Regions from separate parts of the Bacillus cereus group sp. N8 genome, predicted to be linked through region 3. Evidence: riboswitches for the same ligand, from Rfam matches in the RefSeq annotation. Region 3 holds a riboswitch; each other region holds the start of a gene.

Region 1 (10,785 bases), on a different contig from region 3:
CGTTTGAAATAATAAAACGTTTTCTATATGATAAAGGTAAAGGTTAGTAAAAAAGTAGGTGAATTTATGACAGTAACATTTTATTCATATCCAAAGTGTGGCACATGTCAAAAAGCAAAGAAATGGTTTGAGGCAAACGATGTAGCATATGAGATGATTCATATTGTTGAAAATCCACCATCAAAAGAAGATTTACGTAATTTACATGAGAAAAGTGAATTGCCATTAAAAAAATTCTTTAATACAAGTGGAATGCGTTACCGCGAACTTGGTTTAAAAGATAAGTTAAAGGATGCAAGCGAAGACGAAATGTACGAGCTTTTAGCATCTGATGGCATGTTAATTAAACGTCCAATTGTAACAAATGGAACGAGTGTAACACTTGGTTTTAACGAAGAGCAGTTTGAAAGTGTGTGGAAAAAGTACCAATAAGGTATTTTTACATAATTAATACATTCACTGGAGGTACAGTCATGAGCATTCCAAATAATTTACGTTACTCTGAAGAACACGAATGGGTAAAAACAGAAGGTAATGCGGTTGTTATCGGTATTACTCACTTTGCACAAGGTGAGCTAGGCGATATCGTATTCGTTGAACTTCCTGAAGTAGGTGCAACAATTGAAGCTGGCGAGCCATTCGGAAGCGTAGAATCTGTTAAAACAGTTTCTGAGTTATACGCACCTGTAAGTGGTAAAGTTGTAGCAGTAAACGAAGAATTAAGTGACCAACCAGAACTTGTTAACGAATCTCCATACGAGGGTGCATGGATGGTTAAAGTTGAACTTTCTGATGCAAGCCAAGTTGAGAAGTTATTAACTGCAGAAAAATATGCAGAAATGACAAACCAAGACTAATTATAGTCGACTGAAGGACAGCCTTTGTGCTGTCCTTTTTTATGTTGTGTTACATAATGAATTTGAAAGCACATATATATTAATTATCATATAGGAGAAGATTTTTGAAAAACTTTTTCGCAGATGTTTCATGTTGATTGAGCGGGTTCTGCTTTTTATTGTTTAGCTCCAGCGGCTAAAACAGTCGGTCATTTCACTCCTTCACTTGAGGCAAAAAGCGCCTCTAGTTCAGGAGTTCGGGTGCCCTCTTGTTCTGAACGAGCCGCTTGCGCTTTTCTTTGTCTAGCTCCACCTCCTAGCCCTTCATGTCTAAGAACCTTCCGCACGAGAAGACAAAAAGCGTCTTCTGTGCGAAAGAACCTTAGCCAACAGGGCTGAACAGTCGGCTCCGCTTTTCTTTTGCAAAAATAAACAGGAAACAACATGAAAATAACGAATATACTATATACTAAGTTAAAGGTTGTATAGTATATGGTGATCGGGTGATGACATATGATTTATGTGGAAAAAGTCATTATTGTAGAAGGTAAATCAGATAGAAGAAAGATTGAATCTATTATTCGTGAACCGGTGGAAATTGTTTGTACAAATGGTACAATTGGTTTGTCGAAAATGGATGAGCTCATTGATCAGTTTTTTGATAAGGAAGTGTATGTACTAGTGGATGCTGATGATGCTGGAGAAAAGTTAAGGAAACAATTTCGAAAGGAATTTCCGCAAGCAGAGCATATTTATATTGATCGCTCGTACCGAGAAGTGGCAACTGCGCCATCTTCACACTTAGCAAATGTATTATGGGGAGCTGACATTGACGTTTATACAGAATATTTACGGTAAGGAATGATAGAAGTGATTGACTGGACAGGTACCGAAGCTACAGCCCTAATAGAAAACGAAGAAAAAACAGTGCTATATGTATATACACCAATGTGTGGAACATGCCAATTAGCAAAAAAGATGTTAACAGTCGTTGAGATGACAATTGAAGAGTTGAAAATTGGAATGTTAGATTTAAATTATGCTCCGCATTTAGCGAAAGAGTATGGAATCGAAAGTGTACCGTGTTTACTTGTTTTTGAAAATGGGACACTCATGAAGAAGATATATGCATTTCATTCGGTTGAATATTTATATACGGAATTAAAGTAGGCGGCAAAGTTTTTGCCGCCTCGACATATTTCTTGGGAAATATGTCGAGATGCAGGGTGGTTACAGTATTTGTCGAGCGAAAGTAACAGGATTGCTCTTTAGTGAGAGGGAATGGTATGTGTAATAGAAAGTGATATGAAGGATGTGATTTAGGGTGAAATTATATTCTTTGCTGCAATCATTTGTAAATTATGCTAATGGTCAATATCATTTAGAACCGCTTTTAAGACAAGGAGAAAAAACTGTTAATTTCCGCTTTGGAGATGAAAGTTGTTCGTTACAAATTTCAAGAGATTATATAGAGCTGCTACATGAGGAAAGAGGAACGGAGCAAATTGTTTGTGTAGATGAAGAAGATGTAAAACAATTGGTGAACGGCAATGTAAGATTGCAAATGTTAATGAACGATGGACGTGTACAGTATTCGGGAACGTATCGAACGATGCTATTAGTTGAATCAATGTTTCATATATGTAAGCCGATGTCAGTGGGTGCTTAAAAGTCTGAAGTTTCTTTTTTTACGAAAATTTCTGTTGACATGCCGTATGGATATTGATACAATTCAATTCATAAAATATAGACAATTTAATAAATTTCAAATCAGACGAAAATTTAATCTGATTTCTCTTATCAAGAGAGGTGGAGGGACTGTGCCCTGTGAAGCCCGGCAACCGTCAACTTATGTTGAAATGGTGCCAATTCCTGCAAAGCAAATGCTTTGAGAGATGAGAGAGAGGGATAATGTTGTTATATACGCATATAAACCTTTCTGCTTCTCTAAAGCGGAAAGGTTTTTTTGTTGTTTGAATGTGGCGGACATTCAAATAATAAAAGTAGTGATAACGGTAGAACCTGCATCAAAAATAAAAAATTGCGGAGTCTATCCAAAGTTTTATGAAATCCAGCTCCAGCGGCTAGAATGTTCGATGGCTTCGCTTCTTCCTATGAGGCAAGAAACGCCTCTACGTCAGAAGCTCCATCCACTTTACATTCTAAACGAGCCGCTTGCGCTTTTTAAACAAAAAAGGGGTGAACATCATGATCTTATTAGAAAATGTAAAGAAAATATATAAATCAAAAAGCGGTGATGTCACTGCTGTAGATAACGCCAACTTACAAATAGAGAAAGGCGAAATATTTGGTGTTATCGGATATAGTGGCGCTGGGAAAAGTTCTTTAATTAGATTGTTTAATCAGTTAGAGAAACCAACGTCTGGTCAAATTACAATCGCAAATCGTGTCATTTCAGCAATTACAGGAAGTGAACTTCGTAAGGCAAGACAAGAAATCGGAATGATTTTTCAGCACTTCAACTTACTTTGGTCACGAACTGTACGCGAAAATATCGAATTCCCACTTGAAATTGCGGGTGTGGATAAGGCGAAGAGAAGAAAACGTGTTGATGAGTTAATTCATCTCGTTGGATTAGAAGGAAGAGGAGACGCATATCCATCTCAGTTAAGTGGTGGACAAAAGCAGCGCGTTGGGATTGCAAGAGCGTTAGCAAATAATCCACAAGTACTTTTATGTGATGAAGCAACGTCAGCTCTTGATCCAGAAACGACGGATCAAATTTTAGATTTATTATTAGATATTAATAAGCGTCTAGGCTTAACAATTGTATTAATTACACATGAGATGCACGTGATTCGGAAGATTTGTAATCGTGTTGCGGTAATGGAGCAAGGAAAGATTGTAGAAAGTGGTCCTGTACTTGATGTATTTCGTAATCCACAGCAAGACATTACAAAACGATTTGTACAACAGTTAACTGATTCTGAAGATACAAATGAAACGATTGAAAGCTTAATTGAAAAATACCCAGATGGAAAAGTAATTCGCTTGCAGTTTATCGGTGAGGCTGTAGAAAGGCCGGTTCTTCAAAGATTAATGCAACGCAGTGATATAGAAGTTAGCATTTTGCAAGGAAATATCGCACAAACGAATAACGGTTCTTACGGTAGTTTAGTCGTTCATTTAAATGGTGAGGAAACAGCAATCCAGCAAGCAATAGAAGGGATTCATCAAGATCAAGTAGAGCTGGAGGTGATTGCGCATGGATAAGTTAATCGCAAATGTTGATTGGAATCAAATGCTAGAAGCGACTGGTGAAACGTTATATATGACGGCAATCGCAGCGCTTGCCACATTTGTTTTAGGACTTATTTTAGGACTATTACTCTTTATGACAGCGAAAGATAATTTATGGGAAAACAAAGCAATTAATACGGTGATTGGAGCGTTCGTAAACATTTTCCGTTCGATACCGTTCATCATTTTAATTATTTTATTAATCCCGTTCACAAAGATTCTTCTTGGAACAATACTTGGAGCGAGTGCAGCGCTGCCAGCTTTAATTATTGGAGCGGCACCATTTTACGCGAGAATGGTTGAAATCGCACTTCGTGAAATTGATAAAGGCGTAATTGAAGCTTCAAAAGCGATGGGGGCAAAAACAAGCACAATTATTTTGAAAGTGTTAATTCCAGAGGCGTTACCAGCGTTAGTATCGGGTATTACGGTAACGACAATTGCTTTAGTAGGTTATACAGCAATGGCGGGAGTTGTTGGTGCTGGTGGCCTTGGAACACTTGCTTATTTAGAAGGGTTCCAGCGAGGAAATAACGATGTAACAATCGTTGCGACAATTTGTGTATTACTAGTTGTATTTTTCATTCAGTGGATTGGTGATAGTGTAACGACTCGAATAGATAAAAGATAATGAAAATGGGGGTATTTAAAATGAAAAAATTATTACTTACGGCACTTATTTCAACTTCAATTTTTGGGTTAGCTGCTTGTGGTGGGAAAGATAAAGATGAAAAGAAACTTGTTGTTGGTGCTTCTAACGTACCGCACGCTGTTATTTTAGAAAAGGCAAAACCTTTACTTGAGAAAAAAGGAATTGAATTAGAAATTAAAAAATTCCAAGACTACGTGTTACCGAATAAAGCGTTAGCGGATAAAGAAATTGATGCAAACTACTTCCAGCACATTCCGTATTTAGAAAAAGAAATTAAAGATAAAAAATATGATTTTGAAATAGCAGGAAAAATTCACTTAGAACCGATTGGTGTATACTCTCAAAAATATAAGAGCTTAAAAGAGCTTCCAGATGGGGCAACAATTATTATGAGTAATTCTGTTGCTGACCATGGACGTGGTTTAGCAATTTTACAAAAAGAAGGCATTTTAAAAATTAAAGACGGAGTAGATCCAGTTAAAGCGACTCCGAAAGATATTGCAGATAATCCGAAAAATCTAAAATTTAAAACGGATATCGAGCCTGGTTTATTACCACAAGTGTATAACAATAAAGAAGGCGACGCTGTTCTAATTAACTCTAACTATGCAATTGATGCGAAATTAAACCCAGAAAAAGATGCGATTGCAATTGAAGGAAATGATTCTCCATACGCAAACGTAGTAGCTGTTCGTAAAGGTGATAAAGATAAAAAAGAGATTAAAGCTCTTGTAGAAGTGCTGCATTCTAAAGAAATTGAAGACTTTATTAATAAAGAATATAAAGGGGCAGTTGTTCCTGTAAAAGAATAATTGCTGAAAAGGGCTGGTGTACGCCGGCCCTTTTTATAACTACATAACTATACGGGAGAAGGGGACATCATATGAAAAAAATTATATTGTCAGTTGTTACAGCACTGTCTGTATTTACATTAGCTGCCTGCGGGGGGAAAGAGGAAAATAAGCTTGTTGTTGGAGCTTCTAACGTGCCGCACGCTGTTATTTTAGAGAAAGCACAGCCGATATTAGAGAAAAAGGGTATTAAATTAGAGATTAAAAAGTTCCAAGATTATGTGTTGCCGAATAAAGCGTTAGCGGATAAAGAAATTGATGCAAACTACTTCCAGCACATTCCGTATTTAGATAAAGAAATTCAGGAAAAAGGATATGAAATTGTAAACGCAGGAAAAATTCATTTAGAACCAATGGGCATTTACTCTAAAAAATATAAAAGCTTAAAAGATTTACCAGATGGCGGAACAGTTATTATGAGTAATAACGTTGCAGAGCGCGGACGTATGTTAGCACTATTGCAAAAAGGCGGCGTTATTAAATTAAAAGACGGTGTAGATGTTGTTAAAGCAACAGTAAAAGATGTTGTGGAAAATCCGAAAAACTTAAAGTTTAAAACAGATGTAGAACCTGGACTTTCACCGAAGCTGTATGAAAATAATGAGGGTGATGCTTTATTTATTAATTCAAACTACGCAATTGATGCGAAATTAAATCCAACAAAGGATGCAATTGCAATTGAAGGATCAGACTCTCCTTATGCAAATATTATTGCAGTTCGTAAAGGTGACGAGAAGAAAAAAGAAATTAAAGAGTTAGTAGACGTATTGCATTCAAAAGAAATTCAAGACTTTATCAATAAAGAATATAAAGGTGCTGTACTTCCAGTAAATGAATAAGTGCAGGAAAGGATTGGGAAATTCCCAGTCCTTTTTTCTTTATATATATAAGAAGAAAAGTGTATCATATAAGGATGCAAGGGAAATACTTATATACATTTGTGAAAAAATTGTTACATTTTTTCAGCGTTTGCGATATCATTTTATTTGATATAAGATTAGAATGAGAATAAAATGAGAATATGAACGTTTTAGTAATTTTTAAAATGTATATATAGGATTAATGGAGGTATTGAGATGGCTGGTTCTACATTAACGGTTAAAGACTTACATGTATCAATTGATGGCAAAGAAATTTTAAAGGGTGTAAACCTTGAAGTAAAAGGTGGAGAAATCCACGCAATTATGGGACCTAACGGAACAGGTAAATCAACTTTATCTTCTGCAATTATGGGTCACCCAAAGTATGAAGTAACAGAAGGTAGCATCATCATCGACGGTGAAGATGTATTAGAAATGGAAGTAGACGAGCGCGCACAAGCAGGTCTATTCCTAGCAATGCAATATCCAAGTGAAATTAGCGGAGTAACAAACGCTGACTTCTTACGTTCTGCAATTAATGCACGTCGTGAAGAAGGCGATGAAATTTCTCTTATGAAATTCATCCGTACTTTAGATAAAAACATGGAATTCCTAGAAATGGATCCAGAAATGGCACAACGTTACTTAAACGAAGGTTTCTCTGGTGGAGAGAAAAAACGTAACGAAATTCTTCAATTAATGATGATTGAGCCAAAAATCGCAATCTTAGACGAAATCGACTCAGGTCTTGATATCGATGCATTAAAAGTTGTATCTAAAGGTATTAACCAAATGCGCGGCGAAGAGTTCGGTTGCCTAATGATTACGCATTACCAACGTTTATTAAACTACATCACTCCAGACTTCGTTCACGTTATGATGAACGGTCGTATCGTTAAATCTGGTGGCCCTGAGCTTGCACAACGTCTAGAAGCTGAAGGTTACGACTGGATTAAAAAAGAATTAGGTATTGAAGACGAAACAGCAGAGCAAGAAGCGTAAGAGAGGAGCATAAACATGACAATCGGTACATTACCTTTCGATCAAGAAACAATCCGTCAGCGCGCAAGCGAAGTAAACGAAGCTGCTTGGTTGACTGAGTTCCGCTTACAAGCTCTTGCACAAGCAACTGAACTTCCAATGCCAACGCCTGATAAAACGAAAATTGAAAAATGGGACTTTATCGGAAAAGGCGACGCTGCTAAGCAAGAGCCTGTAAGTTCTTTAACAGAGCTTCCAGAAGCAGTGAAAAACTTAATCGATGAAAATAACAGCGTATTAGTGCAACGTACTGGTACAACTGCGTTCGTTTCTTTAGCAGACGAAGCAAAAGAAAAAGGTGTTATTTTTACAGACATCATAACAGCTGCAACAGAGCATGCTGAATTAGTACAAAAGTACTTAATGAAAGACGGCGTGAAAGTAGACGAGCATCGTCTAACTGCGCTTCATGCTGCATTAATCAACGGCGGTGCATTCGTATATGTTCCGAAAAACGTTGTTCTTGAAACTCCACTTCAAGCTGTATTCTTAGTAGACGGCGAAGAAGCTAACGTATATAACCACGTATTATTCGTAGCTGATGCGAACAGTACTGCAACTTATGTAGAAAACTACGTTGCAAATGAAAATGCTAAAGGTATTGCAAATATCGTAGCAGAAGTAATCGTGGAACAAGGCGCACAAGTGAAATTCGGTGCGGTTGATCTATTAGCAAAAGACGTAACAACTTACGTTAACCGCCGCGGTGTTGTCGGACGCGACGGCCGTATTGATTGGGCTCTAGGTCTTATGAATGACGGAAACACAATCTCAGAGAACGTTACGAACTTAATGGGCGACGGATCATATGCTGATACAAAAACAGTAACAATTGGTCGTGGTAACCAAACACAAAACTTTACAACTAAAGTTGTTCACTTCGGTAAACACTCTGAAGGTTGGATCTTAAAACACGGTGTACAAAAAGATAGTGCAACATCTATCTTTAACGGAATTGGTAAGATTGAACACGGTGCATCTAAATCAAATGCACAACAATCTTCTCGCGTTCTTATGTTAGACGAGAAAGCTCGCGGGGATGCAAACCCAATTCTTTTAATTGACGAAGATGATGTAATGGCAGGTCACGCAGCTTCAGTAGGCCGCGTAGATCCGTACCAATTATACTACTTGATGAGCCGTGGTATTCCAAAACGCGAAGCAGAACGTTTAGTCATCCATGGATTCTTAGCACCTGTAGTAAATGAGCTTCCAATTGAAGGAGTAAAAGCACAGCTTGTTGAGGTAATTGAAAGGAAAGTTCGCTAATGAATATTCATGAAATACGCAAACAGTTTCCAATTCTTGATCAAAAAGTGAACGGCAAACAACTTGTTTATTTCGATAGTGCAGCAACTTCTCAAAAACCAATTCAAGTCATTGAAACGTTAGAACGTTACTATAAAGAATATAATTCTAACGTGCATCGCGGTGTTCATACGCTCGGTACGAAAGCTACCGACGCGTATGAAGGTGCACGTGAGAAAGTTCGCAAGTTTATTAATGCGAAATCAATGGAAGAGATTATTTTCACGCGCGGAACGACAACTGCATTAAATACAGTAGCAGCTAGCTATGGTCTTGAAAATGTAAAAGAAGGCGATGAAATCGTTATTTCTTACATGGAACACCATAGTAACATCATTCCGTGGCAACAAGTTGCGAAGAAAACTGGCGCAACTTTGAAATACCTTCCGCTTCAACCAGACGGTACAATTTCTTTAGAAGATGTTCGTCAAACTGTTACACCGAATACAAAAATCGTTTCTATTATGCAAGTATCAAACGTACTTGGAACGATTAACCCTGTAAAAGAAATCGGAGCAATCGCACACGAAAACGGAGCAATTATGGTCGTTGATGGTGCACAAAGTACACCTCACATGAAAGTGGATGTACAAGATTTAAACTGTGATTTCTACGCATTATCTGCTCATAAGATGTGCGGACCTACAGGTATCGGCGTATTATATGGTAAGAAAGAATTGCTAAACAATATGGAGCCAATTGAATTTGGCGGTGAAATGATTGATTTCGTAGATTTACAAGAATCTACTTGGAAAGAGCTTCCGTGGAAGTTTGAAGCAGGTACACCGATTATCGGTAATGCGATTGGACTTGGTGCGGCAATTGATTTCCTAGAAGAAATCGGTCTTCATAATATTGAAAAGCATGAACATGAATTAGCGCAATACGCTTTAGAAAGACTATCAGAAGTAGATGGCGTTACAATTTATGGTCCAAAGCATCGCGCTGGTCTAGTTACATTTAATATTGAAGACGTACATCCTCACGATGTAGCGACAGTATTAGATGTGGAAGGCATTGCGGTTCGCGCAGGACACCACTGTGCACAGCCGCTTATGAAGTGGCTAAAAGCTTCTTCTACAGCACGTGCGAGCTTCTATTTATATAATACACAAGAAGAAATTGATACATTTGTTGAATCGCTAATCAAGACAAAGGAGTATTTCACAAATGTCATTTAATAATTTAGATACGTTATATCGTCAAGTTATTATGGATCATTATAAAAATCCTCGTAACCATGGCGTGCTAGAAGATAGTGTTACCGTTAACTTGAACAATCCAACTTGCGGCGATCGTATTCAACTTACGATGAAAGTAGAAGAGGGTATTGTACAAGAGGCGAAGTTTGAAGGAGAAGGATGTTCCATCTCAATGTCTTCAGCTTCAATGATGACACAAGCAGTAAAAGGAAAGAAAATTGAAGAAGCACTTCAGCTTTCGAAAATTTTCTCTGACATGATGCTAGGAAAAGAGTACGATGACAGCATTGATTTAGGAGATATTGAAGCATTACAAGGCGTATGCAAGTTCCCTGCACGTATTAAATGTGCAACATTAGCGTGGAAAGCGTTAGAAAAGGGCTTAAACGAAGATAAGTAATGTTAAAGGTTCCTAAAAACGAGGTTATCTAAGGAGGGACACACCAACATGGCGAAGCAACTGCCAGATATCGGCGATTATAAATATGGTTTCAAAGACAAAGACGTTTCGATTTTCCGTGCTGGACGCGGTTTAACAAAAGAAATCGTTGAAGAGATTTCACGTATGAAAGAAGAACCACAGTGGATGTTAGACTTCCGTTTAAAATCACTGGATAAGTTCTATGAAATGCCAATGCCACAATGGGGCGGCGACTTAAACGACTTAGATTTCGATGAAATTACGTACTACGTAAAACCATCTGAGAAATCTGAGAAGTCTTGGGATGAAGTACCTGAGGAAATTAAAGCGACATTTGATAAATTAGGTATTCC
Region 2 (10,785 bases), on a different contig from region 3:
TCGTAATAACCGGCTTTTTACGTGAAAACCCTAGAAACTCTAAACCTCTTTCACGATTTCCGCTTACTACGTCTTCACGTACAGGCGATCCTGTATATACTACTTTCTCTTTTGGTAAGTGCTTCGCAGCTTCTTCAAATGTAACAAATATTTTCGAGGCAAAACGGAGCGCAATTTTATTTGCTAGTCCAGGTGTCATATCAGATTCATGTAGTAAAACTGGCACCCTATTTAACCATCCCCCAATTACGACTGGTACAGATACGAAACCACCTTTTGAAAAAATAACATCCGGTTTTAGTTTACGAATTGTTACATACGCATCCATAACACCCTTCATTACGAGAAAAGGATCTTTTATATTTTTCAAATCAAAATAACGACGTAGCTTTCCGCTTGCAATACTATAGTAAGGTATTCCTTCTTTTTCTATAATCGTTTTCTCAATCCCTTGATGAGAACCAATATAAGAGATATCCCAGTTCTGCTTTTGTAAATGTGGAATAATGGCTAAATTAGGTGTTACATGCCCTGCCGAACCGCCACCTGTAAAGACTATTTTTTTCATACGTCTCCCCCTTCTACACTATAGTACACTAAAATACCTTGCCTCAGGGTGAGAAAATACCATAGCCGTTACAGACGCTTCTGGCTCCATCATAAATCCTTCTGTTAATGAAATACCTATTTCTTCTGGATGAATTAAGCGAAACAATTTTTCCTGGTCAGCAAGTTCTGGACATGCTGGATAACCAAATGACACGCGAATGCCTCTATATTTTGTACGGAAACGTTCTTCCATCGTCAGTTCAGGTGAGTCTGGAATGCCCCAACGATCACGAATGAGCATATGTGTTTTTTCAGCAAGTCCTTCTGCTAATTCAAGCGCTAACGATTGAATGGCATGACTGCGTAAATAATCACCCTTCGCCTTCCACTCTTCAGCGATGTCCCGAACTCCTTCCCCAACAGTAACAGATAAGAAAGCAACATAATCCATTTCATCTCCAATCGGCCGTAAATAATCACCTAAAGTACGGTATGGGGCCTTTCCTTGTCTAGGGAATGTGAAACGCTCTATAATACGCGTATGATCTTCTGAATCATATATTACAATGTTTTGTCCGTCGCTTTGTGCTGGGAAAAATTGATACACTGCTTTCGGGCGTAACCAAGATTGTCCTTCTTGTAATAATTCATCGATTAAATCATTTAATTCGTGCGCTCTTCTATCTCCTTCTTTCAGGAGTTTTTTTACATTTCCTTTTAATCCAAGATGATGTCCAAGTAGCATTTGTCTATTTAAAAACGGCGCGAGATGTGCAACTGGAATATCGCGTAATACAATTCGTTTTGTTGAATCAGGCACGATAACCTCCGCCTTCGGTAATGGCTCAATTACTGCTGGAATTTCCACTTGTTTCTCTTCTTTTTTAACGATATGAAGATGACGTTCTTTTTTATCCTGTTTCATCTTCTCACGTTCTTCTTCTTTTTGAAGCTTATTAATAATATCAAGCCCCGTCATCGCATCACTCGCATAGCATACGAGCCCTTTATATGATGGAGAAATACGATTATCTGTAAATTTTCTCGTTAGCGCTGCACCACCGACAACGATTGGAATATCAATATTTGCCGCTTTTAAATCTTCAGCTGTTGTTACCATTTGTTGGGCTGATTTTACTAACAAACCAGAAAGACCAATAATATCAGGCTTCTTCTCTTGTACTTCTTGAACAATTCGATCCGAACGAACATTAATCCCTAAATTAATAATTTCATATCCGTTATTTGATAAAATAATTTCAACGAGATTTTTCCCAATATCATGTACGTCACCTTTTACAGTCGCTAATAATACTTTCCCTTTTTTCGCGCTATCACTAGACTCCATATGTGGCTCTAAATAACTTACGGCAGCTTTCATACTTTCAGCACTTTGCAATACTTCAGCAACGATAAGTTCATTACCATTAAATAATCGCCCCACCTCGTCCATTCCTGTCATAAGTGGACCATTAATAATATCAAGAGGTTTTCGTCCTTCTGTAAGCGCGAGACTTAAATCTTCATGTAATCCTTGCTTCGTACCTTCTACAATATAATTTGCTAATCGTTCATCAAGCGTTAGTGTTTCTTGTATAACGACATCTTTCTTTTTAGCAACACGATAAAAGTTTGTAAATTCTTCTAATGTCTCTTTCGTCGTTTCAAATAATAATGCATCTGCAAGACGTTTTTCTTCCTCTGGAATTGACGCATAGCGCTCCAATTTTTCCGTATTGACAATCGCATAGTCTAATCCCGCTTTCGTTGCATGATATAGAAAGACCGAATTTAATACTTCACGGCCCGCCGGCGGTAAACCAAATGATATATTACTCACCCCTAAAATTGTTAAACATTCTGGTAACGCCTCTTTAATAAGACGAATTCCTTCTATAGTCGCTGCCGCTGAGCCTATATATTCTTCATCACCTGTCCCTACAGGAAACACAAGCGCATCAAAAATAATATCAGATGGACGTATACCATACTTCTTCGTTAGTAACTCATAGCTTCTTTTCGCAATTTCTATCTTTCGTTCTGCACTAACTGCCATACCATCTTCATCAATTGTCCCTACAACTATAGCAGCACCGTATTTCCGAAGAAGAGGTGTCACTTTTTCAAACCGTTCTTCTCCATCTTCTAAATTAATAGAATTGATAACACCTTTTCCTTGAATATAAGTTAGAGCTCTTGCCATAACATTTTCATCTGTTGAATCAATCATAATCGGTACTTTTAATACTTTCGTAACTTCTGCCAAGAATCTTTCCATATCTTCTATTTCATCACGGTCAGGGTCTGCCATACAAATATCAATAATATGAGCATTCTTCTTCACTTGCGCTCTTGCCACTTCAGCTGCCTCTTCAAATTTCCCTTCTGCTACTAATCTTTTAAACTTGCGTGATCCAATTACGTTCGTCCTTTCTCCAACAAATAACGGTCTCATAGAATCATCATATTGCAACGCCTCTAATCCACTAACTCCATGCCCTTCTCGTTCATGTTGTTCACGTGGCTTAAGAGATGCTAACGCGGATTTCATTGCACTTATATGTTCTGGTGTTGTACCACAACAACCACCAATAATATTAACCCAACCTTCTTCGGCAAATCGCTTTACTTTTTCCGCGAGAGAAGATGGAGATTCATGATAGTGTCCATCTTCATCAGGAAGACCTGCATTTGGATAACAAGAAATATAACACTCCGATAAATCAGATAAGGAACGAATATGTTCCCTCATAAATTCCGGACCAGTCGCACAGTTTAATCCAACCGATAATGGCTTCATATGCTCTATCGATAAATAAAAGGCTTCTATCGTTTGCCCCGCTAAAGTCGTCCCCATCGGTTCAATCGTTCCAGAAATCATAATAGGAACCGTTTTATTTAGTTCATCAAAAGCTACTTGAATTCCAATATACGCAGCTTTCACATTACGCATATCTTGACTCGTCTCCACAAGTAGTACATCAATTTCGCCCTTCAATAACCCTCTCGCCTGCCTTGTATAGGCTTCAATCAGTTCCTCAAATGTAACTCCTCCTGTAACACTAATCGCTTTCGTTGTCGGCCCCATCGCACCTGCAACATATACTTCCTTCCCGCTTTCTTTAACAGCTTGCTTCGCCAATAGTGCTGCCTTTTCATTTAGTTCTTCATCTAAATGAGACAACTCATAATCACTTAATACGATATTCGTCGCACCAAATGTATTTGTTTCAATGATGTCAGCTCCAGCTTCAATATAAGCTTTATGAATCTTTAAAATAACATCTGGCCTTGTTTCTACTAAATATTCATTACACCCTTCGTACTCTTCTCCTCCGAAATCTTCCGCAGTTAAGTCCTCTTGCTGTATCATCGTCCCCATTGCACCATCTAATATTAGAATGCTATTTTGTAATCTTTCTTCTATACACTTCATCAATTAATACCCTCTTTCACTTCTTGCTTTGCTCTTACATATTTCACGAGATGTTCTGTAATTTCATATTTTAAAAATGGTGTAATAAGATAAACACCGTTAAAGTATTTCATCGCCGTATCGATTAACTCTTGTGAAATACGAATCCCTTCCTCAATAGCCGCCTCTTTCGTTTCATGTCCATCCATTCTTTGTCTTATCTCTTCTGGAAGAGTAATACCAGGCACTTCAAAATGAAGAAAATCTGCATTCCGCTTACTTACTAACGGCATAATCCCAATAAAGATAGGTTGTTCCAAATGCTTTGTCGCTTCATACACTTCCTCAACTAACGCTATATCGTAAATTGGCTGAGTTAAGAAATATTCCGCTCCAGCATCTATTTTCCGTTCCATTCGCTTAACCGCTGCTTTTAAATGTCTTACATGCGGATTAAACGCACCGCCGACAGAAAATCTTGTTGCCGGACCAATTGATTTCCCTAAAATGGAACGCCCATCGTTCATTTCTTTAATCATTTTTATGAGCTCAATAGAGGACAAATCATATACAGAAGTTGCACCTGGGAAATCGCCAACACGCGCTGGATCACCAGTTAAAGCTAGCACTTCCTCCATCCCTAACGCCGATAAACCTAATAAATGAGATTGTAGGCCAATGACGTTATGATCTCTACACGTTAAATGAGTCAATACCGGAATATCATGCTTTGTTAATAACGCACCCATTGCCATATTCGAAACGCGAGGCGATGCTAATGAATTATCTGCTAGAGTAATAGCATCTGCCCCAGCTCTTTTCAGTGCTCTTGCCCCTTCAAAAAAACGCTGCGTGTCTAATGTTTTCGGTGGGTCTAATTCCACTACAACTGTCGTTTGTTTCTTTGCTTTCTCTGCTAGAGTGACGTGAGATTTCGAACGTTTCTCGTGTGTATGAACTACTTTTGGTCTTTGAATCGTGTCCTTTTCTATTACAGGTATAGCATTTGCAATAGCGCGCTTCATACTTTCAATATGTTCTGGAGTAGTACCACAACAACCACCCAATAACCGAATACCTTGCTCAATAAATTTCGGTGTCATCGCTTCAAAATAAGCCGGACTTCCCTCATATACGTAACGTCCCTCCACATAATTCGGGAGACCTGCATTTGGATATGCTGACAAGTAGCCATTTTGAGGAATCGATATCATTTTAAAAGCTTCCGTCATATGAAGTGGTCCTAGTTGGCAGTTCAATCCAACAACATTCGCACCGTAATCTAAAAGCTGTTTTAATATTTCATTTACATCATTTCCATTTTGAGTCGTACCTGCCTCATGTAACGCTAATTGGGCTACAATTGGAATATTCGTTTGTTTTCGTAACACCTTAACAGCATGAAGTAATTCAAATTCATCATAGAAAGTTTCTAATAACAATCCATCAACCTGTTCTTCTAGTAAAGCACCTGCCTGCTCAAGTAACATAAACTCCCTTTCCATATCAGTTGTTGTAACAGCTCCGATATGTTTCATACCACCAATTGTTCCTAAAATTGCATTTCTTTCTGTAACAGATGCTTTCGCAATCTTCACTGCTGCTTTATTAATTTGAACAACTTGATTCTCTAAGCCATACATACGTAATTTCGCTTCATTTGCTCCATACGTATTCGTCTGGATAACATCCGCTCCAGCAGCTACATATTGTTTATGAATCGATATAATTAAGTCTGGATCAGACAAATTCAATTCTTCAAAACTACTTTGTAAACCATGCGAATGTAATAACGTTCCAACCGCACCATCACCTATTACAATTCCTTTTGATAATAAATCTAGTAATTTCACGAATCTCCCTCATTTCTATCAATATAAAAACCCCCTCTTCACTTTGAAGAGGGGGACATAATTGTTCCGCCTCTTATTATGCAAAACATTCGTTTTGCAGGTATTAGCACCGTTTCAAACATTTCGTTTGCAGGTTGCCGGGTTTCACAGGGCCTTTCCCTCCACCGCTCTCAATAAGAGTTGTCTTTATTATTTTATTTATGTAGCTAAAAGGAAATACGTTCCCTTTTTAACAATGTTTGTTAATTTTTTATAAATTTAGCATGCACAAATATAAAAGTCAATGACACTTGCGGAAAAATAAAAATTATTTAAAATAAAGTTGCAATTCAATTAACTTTTGTTGTAAAGTTAAAAACATAATAAAAATTTCATACGAACATTCTTATCTAGAGAGGTAGAGGGACTGGCCCTATGACGCCTCAGCAACCATTAACAATTTGTTAATAAGGTGCTAATTCCAGCAAATTGTGAAAGATTTGACAGATGAGAAGAAGACTCTATTCAATCCGAAAGCCTTCTTCTTAGAAGGCTTTTTTTATTTTATATTCAACTACTCGTTCAATTTAAAAAGGAGGAATTTTCACATGTCAACTATCGAAACAAAACTAGCACAAATCGGAAATCGTAGCGAAACTACAACAGGAACTGTTAATCCACCCGTTTATTTCTCAACCGCTTATCGTCACGAAGGACTTGGTAAATCTACCGGATTTGACTATTCACGAACTGGAAATCCAACTCGTGGTCTTTTAGAACAGGCAATCGCAGATTTAGAATATGGCGAACAAGGTTATGCCTGTAGTTCAGGTATGGCAGCTGTTCTCCTCGTCCTTTCATTATTCCGTTCTGGAGATGAACTTATTGTATCCGAAGATTTATACGGGGGAACGTATCGCTTATTTTCCGAACACGAAAAAAAGTGGAATGTTCGATGTAGATACGTAAATACACAATCTATTAAACAAATTGAGCAAGCTATCTCAACTGAAACGAAGGCTATTTTCATAGAAACTCCGACTAATCCATTAATGCAAGTTACTGATATTGCCGCTGTCGCAACTGTAGCGAAAAGACACGGACTACTTCTTATCGTAGACAATACATTCTACACTCCTTATATACAGCAACCATTAACAGAGGGTGCCGATATCGTACTTCATAGTGCAACGAAGTATTTAGGCGGGCATAACGATGTACTAAGCGGACTTGTCGTGGCAAAAGGAAAAGAACTTTGTGAAGAAATTGCTCATTATCATAATGCCTCCGGTGCTGTCTTAAGCCCATTTGACTCATGGCTATTAATTCGTGGTATGAAAACTTTAGCGCTTCGCATGAGACAACATGAAGAAAATGCGAAAACAATTGTTGCTTATTTAAATGATGAAGACGGTGTGACAGATGTATTTTACCCAGGAAGAGGCGGTATGATTTCGTTTCGTCTTCAAGATGAAACATGGATTAATCCATTCTTACAATCTTTATCCTTAATCACATTTGCTGAAAGTCTTGGTGGTGTAGAAAGTTTAATGACTTATCCAGCAACGCAAACGCATGCTGATATTCCTGAAGAAATTAGAACGGCAAACGGTGTATGTAATCGTCTTCTTCGATTCTCCGTCGGCATTGAAAATAGTAACGATTTAATTCAAGACTTAAAGCAAGCCATTAAACTTGTAAAAGAAGGTGTAAGCATATGAGTTATTCTATCGATACACTCTTACTACACAACCAGTATAAACATGATACTCAAACAGGAGCTGTTAACGTTCCCATTTATAACACATCAACATTTCACCAGTTTGACGTAGATGCTTTCGGGAAATACGACTATAGCCGATCGGGTAATCCAACTCGTGAAGCTCTTGAAGATATCATTGCTTTATTAGAGGGCGGAACAAAAGGATTCGCATTTGCATCAGGAATTGCAGCGATTTCCACTGCATTTCTCCTTCTTTCACAAGGTGATCACGTACTCATTTCAGAAGACGTATACGGAGGCACTTACCGAATTATAACTGAAGTACTCTCTCGTTACGGTGTTTCACATACATTTGTAGATATGACAAATATGGAAGAAGTAAAAGAAAACATTAAACCAAATACGAAGCTATTTTATGTAGAAACACCTTCTAATCCACTTTTAAAAGTGACAGATATTCGTGCTGTTTCTAAGCTTGCAAAATCTATTGGTGCTCTTACTTTTGTTGATAATACATTTTTGACACCACTATTCCAGAAGCCACTTGATCTTGGAGCCGATGTTGTTCTTCATAGTGCCACAAAATTTATTGCTGGCCATAGCGATGTTACTGCCGGATTAGCGGTCGTAAAAGATGCCGAACTCGCTCAAAAACTTGGATTTTTACAAAATGCATTCGGCGCTATTTTAGGGCCTCAAGATTGTTCTCTCGTACTTCGCGGTCTAAAAACATTGCATGTACGCCTTGAGCATTCAGCTGCAAATGCCAATAAAATTGTACATTATTTACAAGAGCACGCTAAAGTTAAAAACGTCTATTATCCAGGATTACAAACACATCTTGGATTTGATATACAACAATCTCAAGCTACATCAGCCGGAGCTGTCCTATCTTTTACTTTACAGTCAGAAGATGCACTCCGCCAATTTTTATCAAAAGTAAAATTACCTGTCTTTGCGGTTAGTTTAGGAGCTGTCGAATCGATTCTTTCCTACCCAGCTAAAATGTCACATGCAGCACTATCGCAAGAAGCTCGAGATGAAAGAGGTATTTCTAATTCATTACTTCGTTTATCTGTCGGCCTTGAAAATGTTGATGATTTAATATCTGATTTTGAAAATGCCCTTTCTTATGTAGAAGAACCTGTAAATGTATAGAGAGAAAAGAAGATATGAAATTAAGTTTTCATATCTTCTTTTTATGCTGTCTAACATATTCGTTTTAATTCTTTTCTGTCTGTATAGTTCATTAAAAAATAAAAGTGCATTATCTATTTCCAAGTAATGGATTAATTGATATATTAAGAAATAAAAGGGGCAAAAAATAATGGATACTTGTGCAGATGTTTTAATCGTTATCGATTTACAAAATGGAGTATGTTATAGCGGAGAGCATTTATTTGATTTACAAAATTTACTTACAAAAGTAAATAAAAGAATTTCTTCATATAGAAAATCAAATAAACCAATCATTTTTGTTCAACATTGCGATGATGATTTAGTACCCGAAAAAGAAATTTGGGCTATTCATACCGATCTAGATGTTCAAGAACAAGATTTTTTTGTAAGAAAAACACATGCCAATTCATTTTATAAAACAAACTTAAAAGAGATTTTAGATCAATTATCTGTACATCGTATTGAATTTTGTGGTGCCCAAACAGAGTACTGTATGGATGCTACAATTAAATTTGCCCACGGACTGAGATACGAAAACTTCATGGTACAGAAAACAACCTCTACGTTAAATAATCCATTTATGTCCGCAAAAGAGACAATTGATTTTTATGAGAATATATGGAACCACAGATTTTTAAAGTTGATAAAGGATGAACTCTAGAATAAAGGACTCAAATATTTAATCATCACCATAAGAAAGCTGATTATAATCAGCTTCTTTTAACCTGTTTTATATTCTATATATATCATTATAATTCCTTTTTCATATTATTTTAAAAATTTCGTATATTCATTTGAAAGAATAAGAAAATCATGATAAAATTGTGTTACAAATATATCTATATCTTTCAATTTTTAAAACGCATCAAAATTTTCACCCAAAAGTGTCATTTTACAAAACCGTACAAATTGATCTATTTTATTTACATCAGGGTCTCTTTTCTTACAATTTCTTTACTTTAGGACTTTTTTTCTGCAACAACTGTTTTCTTTTCTTTAATTTTTTGGTATGTATAGTATGGTATGGTATAACAGCTCACACGGAGGTGGAAAAGAACATGTTAGAAACCTTTCAAAAAGAAATAGAACTATATGAAAGCAATGCAGAATTATTGAAAGTGCTTGCTCATCCTGTTCGCTTATGTATTGTAAAAGGATTAATTGAACGTGGCCCAAGCAATGTTTCTACAATGTACACTGGCTTAAACATGCCACAATCTACAATTTCACAGCATTTAGCAAAGTTAAAAAGTGCTAAAATCGTTTCTAGTGAAAGAAAAGGATTAGAAATTTACTACAAAGTAGAAAACGAAACAATTATTCAACTCGTTCGCGTATTATTAGGTTAGGGACTAATAGACAGAGAAATAGAACGTATTCTATATTTTTCATCTCATATCTTTAATATAAATATATATCATGAGAGAAAATATACAATACTACATAAGTCGTATGAAAAAACAAGACACAGCAATATACTGTGTCTTGTTTTTTCATACTGTTAAATATTGATTCAAATGTAAATTCTGCATATCTTTTGTATGTATAACAACATCAAAAGCACTGCCTAAGCCTCCGTTCAAAATCATAGAACGAACTGCTCGGTTTCGTTTTTGAGTTTCAGAAAAAGGATTCGTATCTTGATGACTCGTAAGATGTTCTAATATTCCTGCCGCTAACAAAAACTCTGATTGCTTCCTGTGCCATATCGTATGAATCCCTTGTAACTCGAAAATCATCTTCAACTCATCCCAATGAACATGGGTAGTTAAATCCATTTCTCCTGGATATGCAAGAGGGTTACGAATTAGCTTATGCTTATAATATCCTCTTAAACTTCCTTCATGATGTGCAGGATGCATCCATTCTTCTTTTGTATAACCATAATCAACTGTAATACATATACCTCGCTGGAACCATTCCGCAATTTCTTCTATATACTCTTCCATTGCAATAGGTACCTCAAATCGCTGCCCCTCTGCAATATGAATATTATACTTCAATAAGTATCGACCAATTCTTTTCTCTACTGGCCTAAATACTTCTGCAAGGTCCCCTTCCTCTGTATACGTGATACGTACTTCATA
Region 3 (10,785 bases):
GTGCCTTCTTTTTGCGCCTCTTTCCCATTTGAAGTCGGTCTAAATGAATCACCACTTCCGCTTAGCGCATTTTTATAGTTCTCAAGTGCTTCTTTTTGCGTCGAACCTGACGCAAACACTTTTGCATTAGAAGCATATATAACAGTATGAGCACGTACTAATCCGCCGTCATCAATAACTGGTACAATCCAAGAAGGTTTACCGTATACGTTATAAATAACTGGCATTGTTCCATGCCATTTCTCTCTCTTAAAGGAATTATCTACTACTTCTGTAGCAGCCGAACCGTCCATAATTCCCTTCACTTCTTTTCCGTTATAGTAATACAACTTTCCTGTACGTGCATCAACTAATGAGTAGCCGAGGGCAGAATCTACACCTTCTTTCGGAGAAGTGAAATCTGTAAAGTAATACAGTTTACCATCCTTTCCGAAAATTGGCGTAACACCTTCCTTCGTCCCCCACTCAGTCGGAATCTTCATGTCAGTTTGTGAGAATTTCGTATTCCAAAATCCGTGAATATATTTTCCGAAGTACGTATTTAACGTAGATGCTGTTTCATGATTTAATACACCATCAACGAATTTGGGTGCATTCCCTTTATCGTATCGTTTCACATCACCTGTTTGTGCATCAACAACGACAACGCCTTCTACTTCAAACCCTGATCTTCCTGAAATAAACTCACCGTATGTCATTGTATAATACGGTTTTCCTTTATCATCAACTTCAAATTTTGGTTTCCCTTTAAAAACTAAATCTGGCTCTGCTTTTCGAACGACACGTTCTAATTTATTACCGAAAAACATGCTTGGTACATACTTCATTTTATATCCAAGATGTAATTTCGCTTCCGCATCAGGATTTGTACCTGACATTGTTACGTAACCTGGAATTGTTTCCGCTTTACGTGCTTTAAAAAATCCCGAAACTTCTATCGGTGCTACATACAAGGCTTCACCATTTACCATTTGTGGCGTTAATTCCCCTAGCTCAAAATAAGCTACTTTCGGAATATCACCAAATACCTTTTTCATTTTATTTTCCGCTGTTTTAGGCGGAACTGTAAACGGTTGGTCATTTTCAGTAAATGGCTCTGAAATATCTTTCTCTACCTTCACGACCGAATCATATTTCTTTTGCGAGATTACTATATCGTGTAAATAACCAAAATAGCCGTAACTTGCGAGTAAAACAAACATTAGAATTCCTTTTAATGTACCTTCTAATTTCCCTACCTGCTCTTGTGAGAATAAAACAAGCCCAATTAAAATCGCTACTGCAACAGAATAATGAGTAAGAATAGAATCTGCTCGATCATCAATTAGCCAGAAATATTCATAGATTACAATACCTATCCAAAATAAAACAGGAATAACTAAAATAGATGATTTCTTACCCTTTACAACTTTCTCATTTCCTCCTTTATCCACCGCGCGAATTTTATTACCGCTTCTAGTCCATGGAATCAAAAACAAAGTGAGAATAGCTAAAACTATAAATTTCATCAAAGGCAATGTCCCCTTTTCTTTTGTCTTCTCCATAAGTATAACAAATAAAGGGTAATCAGGTAAAAATGGGTATGATTATATTTTTTTGCTACTTAATACAATTCCACTCACTACATATAAAACTGAAGCAATGTAAAAAATAGTCCCTATCGTAAAGAAATCCACTAGGTAACCAGTTGCAATTATAGCTACCCCGCCACCAATCGATGTCCATACATGGTATTTCCCAATTTCGTAACCAGCTTCCTTATGCACTACCTTTCGTGCTAACGATGTCTTCTCCGTATTGCGCTGCACAGCACCTAAAATACCCATTAAAATTTGGAGAATGTATACATGCCAAACCTCTGTTGCAATAGGAAAACAAAGCATTAATATAGCCATGGACCAGGCGTATATAATTAATAACTTTCTATCACCTACCCTATCAGAGATTCTTCCAACTAACGGATATACTAGAGCTGAAGTTAAGGCAAATAAGCCGTACGCCCAGCCAAATTGTGAGAAGCTATTACCAACATTTCGAAGCAATAGAATGTAAAAAGGAAATACCATACTTCCCGCCATCATAATTATGCTTTGTGACGCTACAAATCTTCTATATGTCATTTGCTATACTCCTTATAAAATAAATTCACAAATCGTTCCTCTGGGTCTACTTCCTTCTTCTTCTGAAGGAATTCTTCTATGCGAGGATATGCTTTCTTTAGTTGCTCCTTTGCCGGATAAGAATAATACGGTAAATAATAACTTCCATTATGCTTTAAAGTAACATCAATCATCTTTTGAATGACCACTTTTGTTTTCTTTATTTCATCCTCAGAACGCCCTTGATTAATTAAAAATACAAGCGCAAACATATCATCTTTCGCATAAGATAGCACCGCATTCTCATTCTTTTCTACATAGCGGATTGTAATGTTAAGAAGGTTTAATTCCTCTTCATTTAAAACACTTCGTAAATCATCTATATACTCTGCAAAACTATCTATTGGTACAAAGTACTCTTGTAAAACTTCGGTCAAGTTCGGATTATCATATTCCATAAAAGCACTATCAGATCTCATTACATTATTTCGAGTTTCATACTTACCATCTGTACGTTCAAAATAACTTCTTTGTATATCCCAAAATGCATTCTTTCCCCAATCACTATAACGCGATAATCCAAGCAAAAACTTCGGTGCGGCTATAATATTTTCTTCCTTTAATTCGCTGTATTCTCCCAGCTTCTGTTGATCTTCCGCCAATACATAATCCGTCACATACATTTCTTTCAAGAACGACTTTGGTGCAACAGAAATACGCGCTAAATGCATACGTATATTCTCAGCCTTCTTCACCTTCTCCTTAAAATACGAAGAATATTCCTTATAGTCTAGTACCCTCGTATGCGTTTCATATAATTCATCATTAGTTAACTTTAGCGTCACATCTAAAATTACACCAAACAATCCGTATCCCCCAATTACATACGGAAACAAGTCCGCATTTTCTTCTCTACTTACATTACGTACCGTACCATCTGCCATTAACAATCTGAACGACTCTACTGTATCAATCAATGCTTCATGACGAATATCACGCCCATGCACATTTACACTTAATGAACCACCAACAGTAAAAATATTTTGAGATTGCATCACTTGAACTGCAAGACCATATGGATTGATTTTCTTTTGAATGTCACTCCATGTGACACCACTTTGTACCCTAATCCTCTTCTTCTCCGGATCGAATTCTAATATTTCATTATACCCTTTCATATCAAGCATTGTACCGTTCGGATAATACGTCTGCCCGCCTTGGCTATGTTGCATACCTGCAATAGAAATCTTCTCTCCAGAAACATTTGCATCTTGCACTAACTGTTTTAATGAACTTTCATCCTCAGCATTTTCAACACGTTTAATTTTCGTTGGAAGCAACTTTCCTACATCACTCATAATAGGATGGTCCAGTTGCTCTTTGTATGTATATATAGAAGTCGCGAGCAACACTGTATATGCTACAATTACAACCGCTATTTTTCTTTTTTTCAAATGGCACTCTCCTCGTTTGAAATTCTAATCTCACTAGTACTTCTCTCTATTCTTATTGTACCTACTTTCTTAAAAGGAAAATACTACACTGTAAAAAAGAACTATCCTTCTTTTACTTATTATGAAATGAAACCATAAGCATGATTTTAAAAAAATTTAAATATGATGTAGAGGAAAATAACTTTATTCAGGAGGTTGCTATGAAAGCAATTATTTGCACAAAATACGGGCCACCTAACGTTCTCAAGCTTCAAAATGTAAAGAAACCTACTCCTAAAAAGAATGAAGTATTAGTTAAGATTCATGCAACAAGTGTAACAACTGGAGATTGTAGAATGCGGAGCTTTTCTAGCCCCCTATTATTTTGGATTCCTATGCGAATTATATTAGGTTTCAGCAAACCTAGAAAACCTATACTCGGCGTAGAATTATCCGGTGAAATCGAAGAAGCAGGAACGGATGTAACTCTATTTAAAAAAGGAGACCAAGTTTTTGCATTAACAGAGCTTAATGTTGGTGGTTATGCAGAATATACATGTGTACATGAAAGTGGATTAATAGCATTGAAACCTACCAATGTGATGTATGAAGAAGCCGCAGTTATTCCCTTTGGCGGAACTTCGGCATTACACTTCCTAAGAAAGGCCCGTATAAAAAGAGGGCAACAAGTGCTCATATACGGCGCATCTGGATCCGTGGGAACAGCTGCCGTACAACTCGCTAAATATTTCGGCGCAACCGTTACGGCTGTTTGTAGCAATTCAAATTTTGAACTAGTGCAATCTTTAGGGGCTGATAAAGTAATTGATTATACTAAAGAAGATTTTACAAAGCGAGATGAACGCTACGATATTATATTTGATGCAGTTGGAAAAATTAAAAAATCCTATTGTAAGAAAGCATTAACAGCTAACGGTAAATACGTGTCAGTCAATGGAACGATGGCAAAAGTAAGCAAAGAAGATATGCTTCTACTAAAAATGCTAACGGAAGAAGAAAAATTAAAGCCCGTTATCGATAAAACTTACCCGTTAGAAGAAATTTCAAAAGCTCATACGTACGTAGAGACCGGACATAAAAAAGGAAATGTTTCCATTACCTTAAAATAAAATATATTCAGAAAATAACATTGACAATTCTTTTTGTAAGATTTACTATTAGTACCATATTTAAAAACTACATACACATACTCTTATCAAGAGTGGCGGAGGGACTGGCCCGATGATGCCCGGCAACCGAGCTTATAACGTATAAGCTAAGGTGCTAATTCCTGCAGAACGATTTTCGTTTTGGAAGATAAGAGAGGAACCTATTTCGTCTATTCGGCACCTCTCTTATTTTTGAGAGGTGCTTTTTATTTTGGAACGTATATTAAGGGGGAATTATAGATGAAAAAGGTATTATTAAGTATTGTAAGTGGAGCTGTATTATTGTTAGGTGCATGTGGTGCTAATTCTGATAAAGAGGTAAAAGCATTAGATGAGAAAAAGATTACCGTTGGTGTAACAGGTGGACCGCATGAACAAATTTTTGAAAAGGTGAAAGAAGTTGCAGCAAAAGATGGTCTCGAAATTGATGTAAAGGTATTTAATGATTATGTAGCGCCAAACGTATCTTTAGATGAAAAAAGCCTCGATGTAAATAGCTATCAAACTAAATCTTATTTAGATGTATTTAAAGCCGAACGCAACATGAAATTAACTGAAGTATTTTCAACAGTAACATTCCCTATGGGTGTATATTCTAAAAGTTTAAAAGATGTAAAAGAATTAAAAGAGGGCGATGCAATCGCTGTCCCAAATGATCCAACAAATGAGCTTCGTGCTTTAAAGCTATTTGAAAAAGCAGGAGTTTTAAAAGTTGATCCAAAAGCTACAGAAAAAGCGACTGCAAAAGATGTAATTGAAAATCCGAAAAATTTAAAGATTGTTGAATTAGAGGCATCTCAATTACCAACGCAGCTAAGTGAAGTAAAGGCAGCTGCAATTAATACAAACTTTGCATTAGGTGCAAAATTAAGCCCCGCGAAAGATTCTATTTTCCGCGAAGGAAAAGATTCACCATATGTGAACTGGGTCGTTGTTCGTACTGAAAATAAAGATGATGCTGTTGTTAATAAATTAAAGAAAGCTTATCAATCTAAAGAAGTAAAAGATTTCATTGAGAAAAAATTCGATGGTTCTGTTTTACCGTCTTGGTAGGAGCTGACTATAATGATTGAATTAAAAAACGTCTCCAAAGTATTTACAACAAAAAAAGGGAATGTTGAGGCTCTTAAATCAACTTCCCTTAAAGTAAAAAAGGGCGAAGTATTTGGAATCATCGGATATAGTGGCGCTGGCAAAAGTACATTAATTCGTTGTGTAAATTTATTAGAAAAACCAACGACAGGAAATATCATTGTAAATGAACAAGATTTAACAACCTTATCGACAAAAGAACTCGCAAAAGCAAGACAAAAGATCGGCATGATTTTTCAAGGATTCAATTTACTTAAAACCGTTACCGTTTATGAAAACATCGCTCTACCCTTACGTCTATCTGGTCTCTCCAAAAATGAAATTGAAAAAAGGGTAGAAAAGTATTTACGTATTGTTGATCTTTTTAATAGAAAAGATGCATATCCAAGCGAATTATCTGGTGGTCAAAAGCAACGTGTAGCAATTGCTCGTGCACTATCTCATGAGCCTGAAGTTTTATTAAGTGATGAAGCAACGAGCGCATTAGATCCGGAAACGACCGATTCTATTCTTGATTTGTTATTAAAAATTAATGAAGAAATCGGGATCACGATTTTACTAATTACACATGAAATGAATGTCATCCAGCGTATTTGTGACCGAGTTGCTGTAATGGAATATGGATCTGTCGTTGAAAGTGGAACGGTGAAGGACATTTTTACAAATCCACAACATGTAACAACGAAGAAATTTGTAAATAGCGCATTTGCAGCTAAAATTCCAGAAGAGGTACAGAAAGAGTTACAAAGCACCGGGGAAATCGTAACACTTTCATTTATAGGAACCGCTTCAGGAGAACCAGCGTTAGCTATCGCTACAAAACGTTTTCAAGTATATCCGAATATTTTATCAGGAAATATTACGCAGTTAAAACATGAAGCATATGGGAAACTGACCGTTCATATGCAAGGTGAAAAAAATGAAGTACACCGTGCCTTATCATTTTTACAAGAACAAGGGATCATCGTAGAAGGAGGTAGAACAGATTATGGGAAACAAGTCCTTTTTGGATGAGTGGGGTAACGTAATATGGGAAGCAACAATTCAAACATTTCAAATGACATCTATTTCACTACTTATCTCTATTCTTATTGCATTACCACTTGGTGTCACACTTGTTTTAACGAGACCTGGTGGACAGCGAGAAAATAAAATTATCTATCCTATTCTTAATACAATTATTAATGTCATCCGCTCTCTTCCATTTATCATTCTATTATTCTTTATTTTACCTTTCACAAAGTTTCTAATGGGAACGTCCATTGGCGTGCAAGGTGTTATCGTACCACTTGTCGTATTTACAGCCCCTTATATTGCACGTTTAATGGAAACTGCTTTATTAGAAGTGGATCGCGGTGTCATTGAAGCATATCAAGCAATGGGAGTCTCTACTATAAAAATCATTTGGCACGTTATGGTTAAAGAAGCTCGTCCGTCTCTCGTACTTGGATTAACAATCGCAACAATTGGCTTAATCGGTGCAACAGCAATGGCTGGACTTGTAGGTGCTGGAGGCCTCGGTGATCTCGCATATCGATTCGGACATTTACGCTACGAACCTGAAGTAATGTATGCAACAGTCTTTATTTTAATCATTCTCGTTCAAGGATTACAGTCATTAGGGAATGGTATAGCACGAAGATTGAAGAAAGATTAAAAAGAAGGTATCTCACTGAAATGAGATACCTTCTTTTTATTTATAAATTTATCTCTTAAATCCACCTTCTGAATGAATAACTTGCCCTGTAATCCATCCGGCTTCTTCGCTCACTAAAAACTTAATAAGCCTTGCTGCATCCTTTGGTTCACCAATTCTTCCAAAAGGAAACATCGGTGTTAACCCGCACTTTATCTCTTCTGTCATCCATCCCGTATTAGTTGGACCTGGATTAATCGCATTAACCGTTATCCCTAATGCTGATAACGTACTAGTGAGAGCATCAATAGCTCCCTTCGTTGTTGCATACGCTAGTTCTCCAGCCATAGGCCCTTTAAATTACCCCGAAGTAATATTAACAATTCTACCGCCAGATTTTTTATCAAATCCTTGAGCAAACTTACTACTTAATAATGTAGTGCCGCGAACATTTACCATGTAATGTTTATCTAACTCTTCAGCAGTCAAATTGGAGAAATCATTATTCGTAGAGTACGCTGCGTTATTAATTAATATATCAGGGTACCCCATTTGTTCAGTAACTTTATTTATAAGTTGTTCCGGCGCATCATTCCGAGTTAAATCTAACTCCATACTTGATACTTCAATACCGTTCTTTATTAGCTCTTCTTTTAATTGTATTTGTTCGTTTGGTTCAACGCCCCAAGGCATCTCTTTATCGTAATTCGTCCAGTACGTAAAAAATATATCGTATCCTGCTTCAGCTAATTCTTTACAAATCGCTGCTCCAATGCCATCTAGACGACTAACACCCGTAACAACTGCTACTTTACTTTTTAATTGATTCATACTATACTCCTCCAAAGTTAAAGGACGCATATTTTATATAAGAGATATAAACTTTCCCCACATAGGCATCTATTCTTACAAAAGGGATGTACAAGCTAAATACGCAGTCCTTGAATGATTTACAGATAGCTAAATAAACCCTCATTAATGAGAGAAAATTTCCTCTATCCACTTTCTAATCATTAAAAGTTCATCCACATATCTAGTCTTTATCCCCTTTCAATATATCTCTATTATTTACTCTAACAAAAAGATTAAATATTTAAAATAGAAAAGATAATCTTCTCTCTCTTTTGGCGGAAAAATATTGTAATTACCTATATAAGCTTTAACTATGTTTCTATTAAAAATAATCATTAAGATATCAAAATAATAAAAACAATCGGAAAAAAGCTGGCGAATACTGGTTCACTTTCTTATAATAAAACGTGGGGCTAATGTGAGAGGTATAAAGGGTCTGATTATACAGACTCAACTGGTTTTAAACAAATAGGGGGAAGAAATATGTCAAAAAAATTACTTTCTTTATTTTCTACACTAATCGTAGCAGCTTTTGTAATAACTGGCTGTGGTCAAAGTGATACGACAAATAAAGAACAAAAAGAAGATGTAACGAAAGAAAGCAAAACAGAAAAAACGGATACAACGAAAGAAAATAAAACTGAAGAAAAAAAATCCGAAGATAAAAAGACTGAAGATAAAAAGACCGAAAATACAGCCACTAGTTCCAGCGATTATTCCAAGCTGATTTCTTATATGGAAAAAGAAACAGGTGGTAAAACAAAAGTTCTTTTTGAAAATAAGGAACCACAAGTCCATAAAGCTGAAGATATTTCAGTATCAATGAATAGTTATACATTAGTTGAATTAAATGGATTCCATACGGACTTTAACATTCCATTTAATCGTCAAACAGAGGGCGGAGTTATTCTTGTGAACTATAGCGTAAAAAATAGTTCAGCTAAAGATCTTTATTATATGCCAACATTGGACATGTCATTTACTGGTGCTCAAAAAGCATATAGTAACTATAGAGATTTAATTCCAACAGAAGATCAGCTACCAACTAAGCTCGCTCCAACAAATGATTATTTAGTAAAAGCAGGAGAAACAATTTCTGGTTATATCGCTTATCCATTTGGAAAAGATGATCTAGCAAAAATTTTAAGTCTCTCAACAGTCTCTGTCTCAGTCCCAACTGCACAAGCTAATAAAGGAAAATTTGATGCCCCAATTGGAAGCCCTGGAAACTTTTCATTAAGTTTAAACAAACAAGGCGCTGAAAAGGTTGCAGCAAATAAAACTTTCTACCAAGATAAAGTAACTGCTAATAACATGGGCGATAAAAAAATGCTAAAAGAACAATCCGGTATTAATAACAGTCAAGAATTAGGTGCTGTCAATGTTACATTAGATGGATATCAATTCGCTCAATTCACACCAAATTCAGTCGAGGCTCCGCGATTTGCAAATTTCAAGAATGGTATTGTTCTATTAACAGTAAAATTCAAACTTGATAACAAAGATACGCAAGACGTTGCACTATCTCCTATAAGCTCTACATTGAGAGTTAATGATGGTTCACAATATACAATTAGCGAAGGTATGCTATTAAATTACGACTATAACGCTTCAGTCAAAACAGGAACATCTGGAGAGTTACTGCAAGTATATATTTTAGATCAAGAACAGTATGAAAAAATTTGGAAAGACAAAAACTTTGAGATTGAATTAGGACCTATGAGAAATAAAGAAGCAAAAGATATTTCACAAGGTAAAAAAGCTAAATTTGCATTACCTAAATAAATTACTACTTATATAATAGAAAAGGCATATAACATATGATTGTTATATGCCTTTTCTATTTGTATCAAGAACAAAACTTTAATTTAAGTGTATACATTTATGATTACCTATCCGTTGTATAAGTGTAGGGAGGAAAAATGATGGGAAAAGAAAATATATTAACCTCCTATCTTATCAATTTAGGGGAGGAAGTGTTTAAGCTATTACTAGTGAAAGGGGCTATAAAAGAAGATGCAGAAGACATCATCCAAAATACTTTCTATAAAGTATACACATTGCTAGATAGCTTAACCGAGGATAACATACGTCCATGGTTTTTCAGAGTCGCATTAAATGAATACATTGACTTAAAGAGAAAAAAAGAACAGCAAAACATCTGCTTAACTGAGGAGATTTATTCAAAACTACAATATACAGACCGTGAATTGGATGTCGTTTTAAATAAAGATGAGATTTTCTATTTATTAAAAGATATAAAACTAGAATATAAAGAGGCCTTCTTTTTAAAATATTATTACGATTTTACATATGAAGAAATCGCTCTAATATTAGATATTCAAGTAAACAGTGTCAAACAAAAATTACATCGCGCACGTAAAACAATTCATTTTACAGTAGGAGGGAAAACTTAATGGACACTTCTTTAAAAGATGCGTTAAAAAAAGCGAAACGTAAGCAATTACTCAAAACCATTATTACTTCTATTATCGTCGTAATAA

The links. A riboswitch is a leader RNA that binds a small molecule or an ion and turns the genes downstream of it on or off. The one in region 3 is predicted to bind S-adenosylmethionine.
Region 1: it holds a riboswitch for S-adenosylmethionine, as region 3 does, so the genes downstream of both, JDS80_RS20685 (methionine ABC transporter ATP-binding protein) here and JDS80_RS26485 (MetQ/NlpA family ABC transporter substrate-binding protein) in region 3, are expected to answer to the same signal.
Region 2: it holds a riboswitch for S-adenosylmethionine, as region 3 does, so the genes downstream of both, metI (cystathionine gamma-synthase/O-acetylhomoserine thiolyase) here and JDS80_RS26485 (MetQ/NlpA family ABC transporter substrate-binding protein) in region 3, are expected to answer to the same signal.

The regions. Positions count from the first base shown of each region.
Region 1 covers NZ_JAEHBK010000016.1:19,805-30,589, forward strand. Annotated here, with positions in the region: gene JDS80_RS20660 (arsenate reductase family protein) at 67-432, shown strand; gene gcvH (glycine cleavage system protein GcvH) at 474-857, shown strand; gene JDS80_RS20670 (toprim domain-containing protein) at 1,350-1,694, shown strand; gene JDS80_RS20675 (thioredoxin family protein) at 1,698-2,006, shown strand; gene JDS80_RS20680 (hypothetical protein) at 2,161-2,505, shown strand; SAM riboswitch class I at 2,631-2,738, shown strand; gene JDS80_RS20685 (methionine ABC transporter ATP-binding protein) at 3,045-4,070, shown strand; gene JDS80_RS20690 (methionine ABC transporter permease) at 4,063-4,728, shown strand; gene metQ (methionine ABC transporter substrate-binding lipoprotein MetQ) at 4,749-5,561, shown strand; gene metQ (methionine ABC transporter substrate-binding lipoprotein MetQ) at 5,633-6,439, shown strand; gene sufC (Fe-S cluster assembly ATPase SufC) at 6,677-7,462, shown strand; gene sufD (Fe-S cluster assembly protein SufD) at 7,478-8,770, shown strand; gene sufS (cysteine desulfurase SufS) at 8,770-9,990, shown strand; gene sufU (Fe-S cluster assembly sulfur transfer protein SufU) at 9,980-10,411, shown strand; gene sufB (Fe-S cluster assembly protein SufB) at 10,460-10,785, shown strand, end outside.
Region 2 covers NZ_JAEHBK010000001.1:250,481-261,265, reverse strand. Annotated here, with positions in the region: gene JDS80_RS01330 (undecaprenyldiphospho-muramoylpentapeptide beta-N-acetylglucosaminyltransferase) at 1-568, opposite strand, end outside; gene metH (methionine synthase) at 587-3,985, opposite strand; gene JDS80_RS01320 (bifunctional homocysteine S-methyltransferase/methylenetetrahydrofolate reductase) at 3,985-5,817, opposite strand; SAM riboswitch class I at 5,888-5,997, opposite strand; SAM riboswitch class I at 6,200-6,310, shown strand; gene metI (cystathionine gamma-synthase/O-acetylhomoserine thiolyase) at 6,405-7,517, shown strand; gene metC (cystathionine beta-lyase) at 7,514-8,677, shown strand; gene JDS80_RS01305 (cysteine hydrolase family protein) at 8,847-9,359, shown strand; gene JDS80_RS01300 (ArsR/SmtB family transcription factor) at 9,757-10,047, shown strand; gene JDS80_RS01295 (class I SAM-dependent methyltransferase) at 10,192-10,785, opposite strand, start outside.
Region 3 covers NZ_JAEHBK010000035.1:13,260-24,044, reverse strand. Annotated here, with positions in the region: gene JDS80_RS26505 (DUF3981 domain-containing protein) at 1-1,508, opposite strand, end outside; gene JDS80_RS26500 (MFS transporter) at 1,587-2,120, opposite strand; gene JDS80_RS26495 (FAD-binding oxidoreductase) at 2,117-3,553, opposite strand; gene JDS80_RS26490 (NAD(P)-dependent alcohol dehydrogenase) at 3,754-4,662, shown strand; SAM riboswitch class I at 4,743-4,856, shown strand; gene JDS80_RS26485 (MetQ/NlpA family ABC transporter substrate-binding protein) at 4,942-5,754, shown strand; gene JDS80_RS26480 (methionine ABC transporter ATP-binding protein) at 5,767-6,807, shown strand; gene JDS80_RS26475 (methionine ABC transporter permease) at 6,782-7,450, shown strand; partial or broken gene JDS80_RS26470 (SDR family oxidoreductase) at 7,499-8,290, opposite strand; gene JDS80_RS26465 (DUF5068 domain-containing protein) at 8,765-10,066, shown strand; gene JDS80_RS26460 (RNA polymerase sigma factor) at 10,207-10,698, shown strand; gene JDS80_RS26455 (sigma factor regulator N-terminal domain-containing protein) at 10,698-10,785, shown strand, end outside.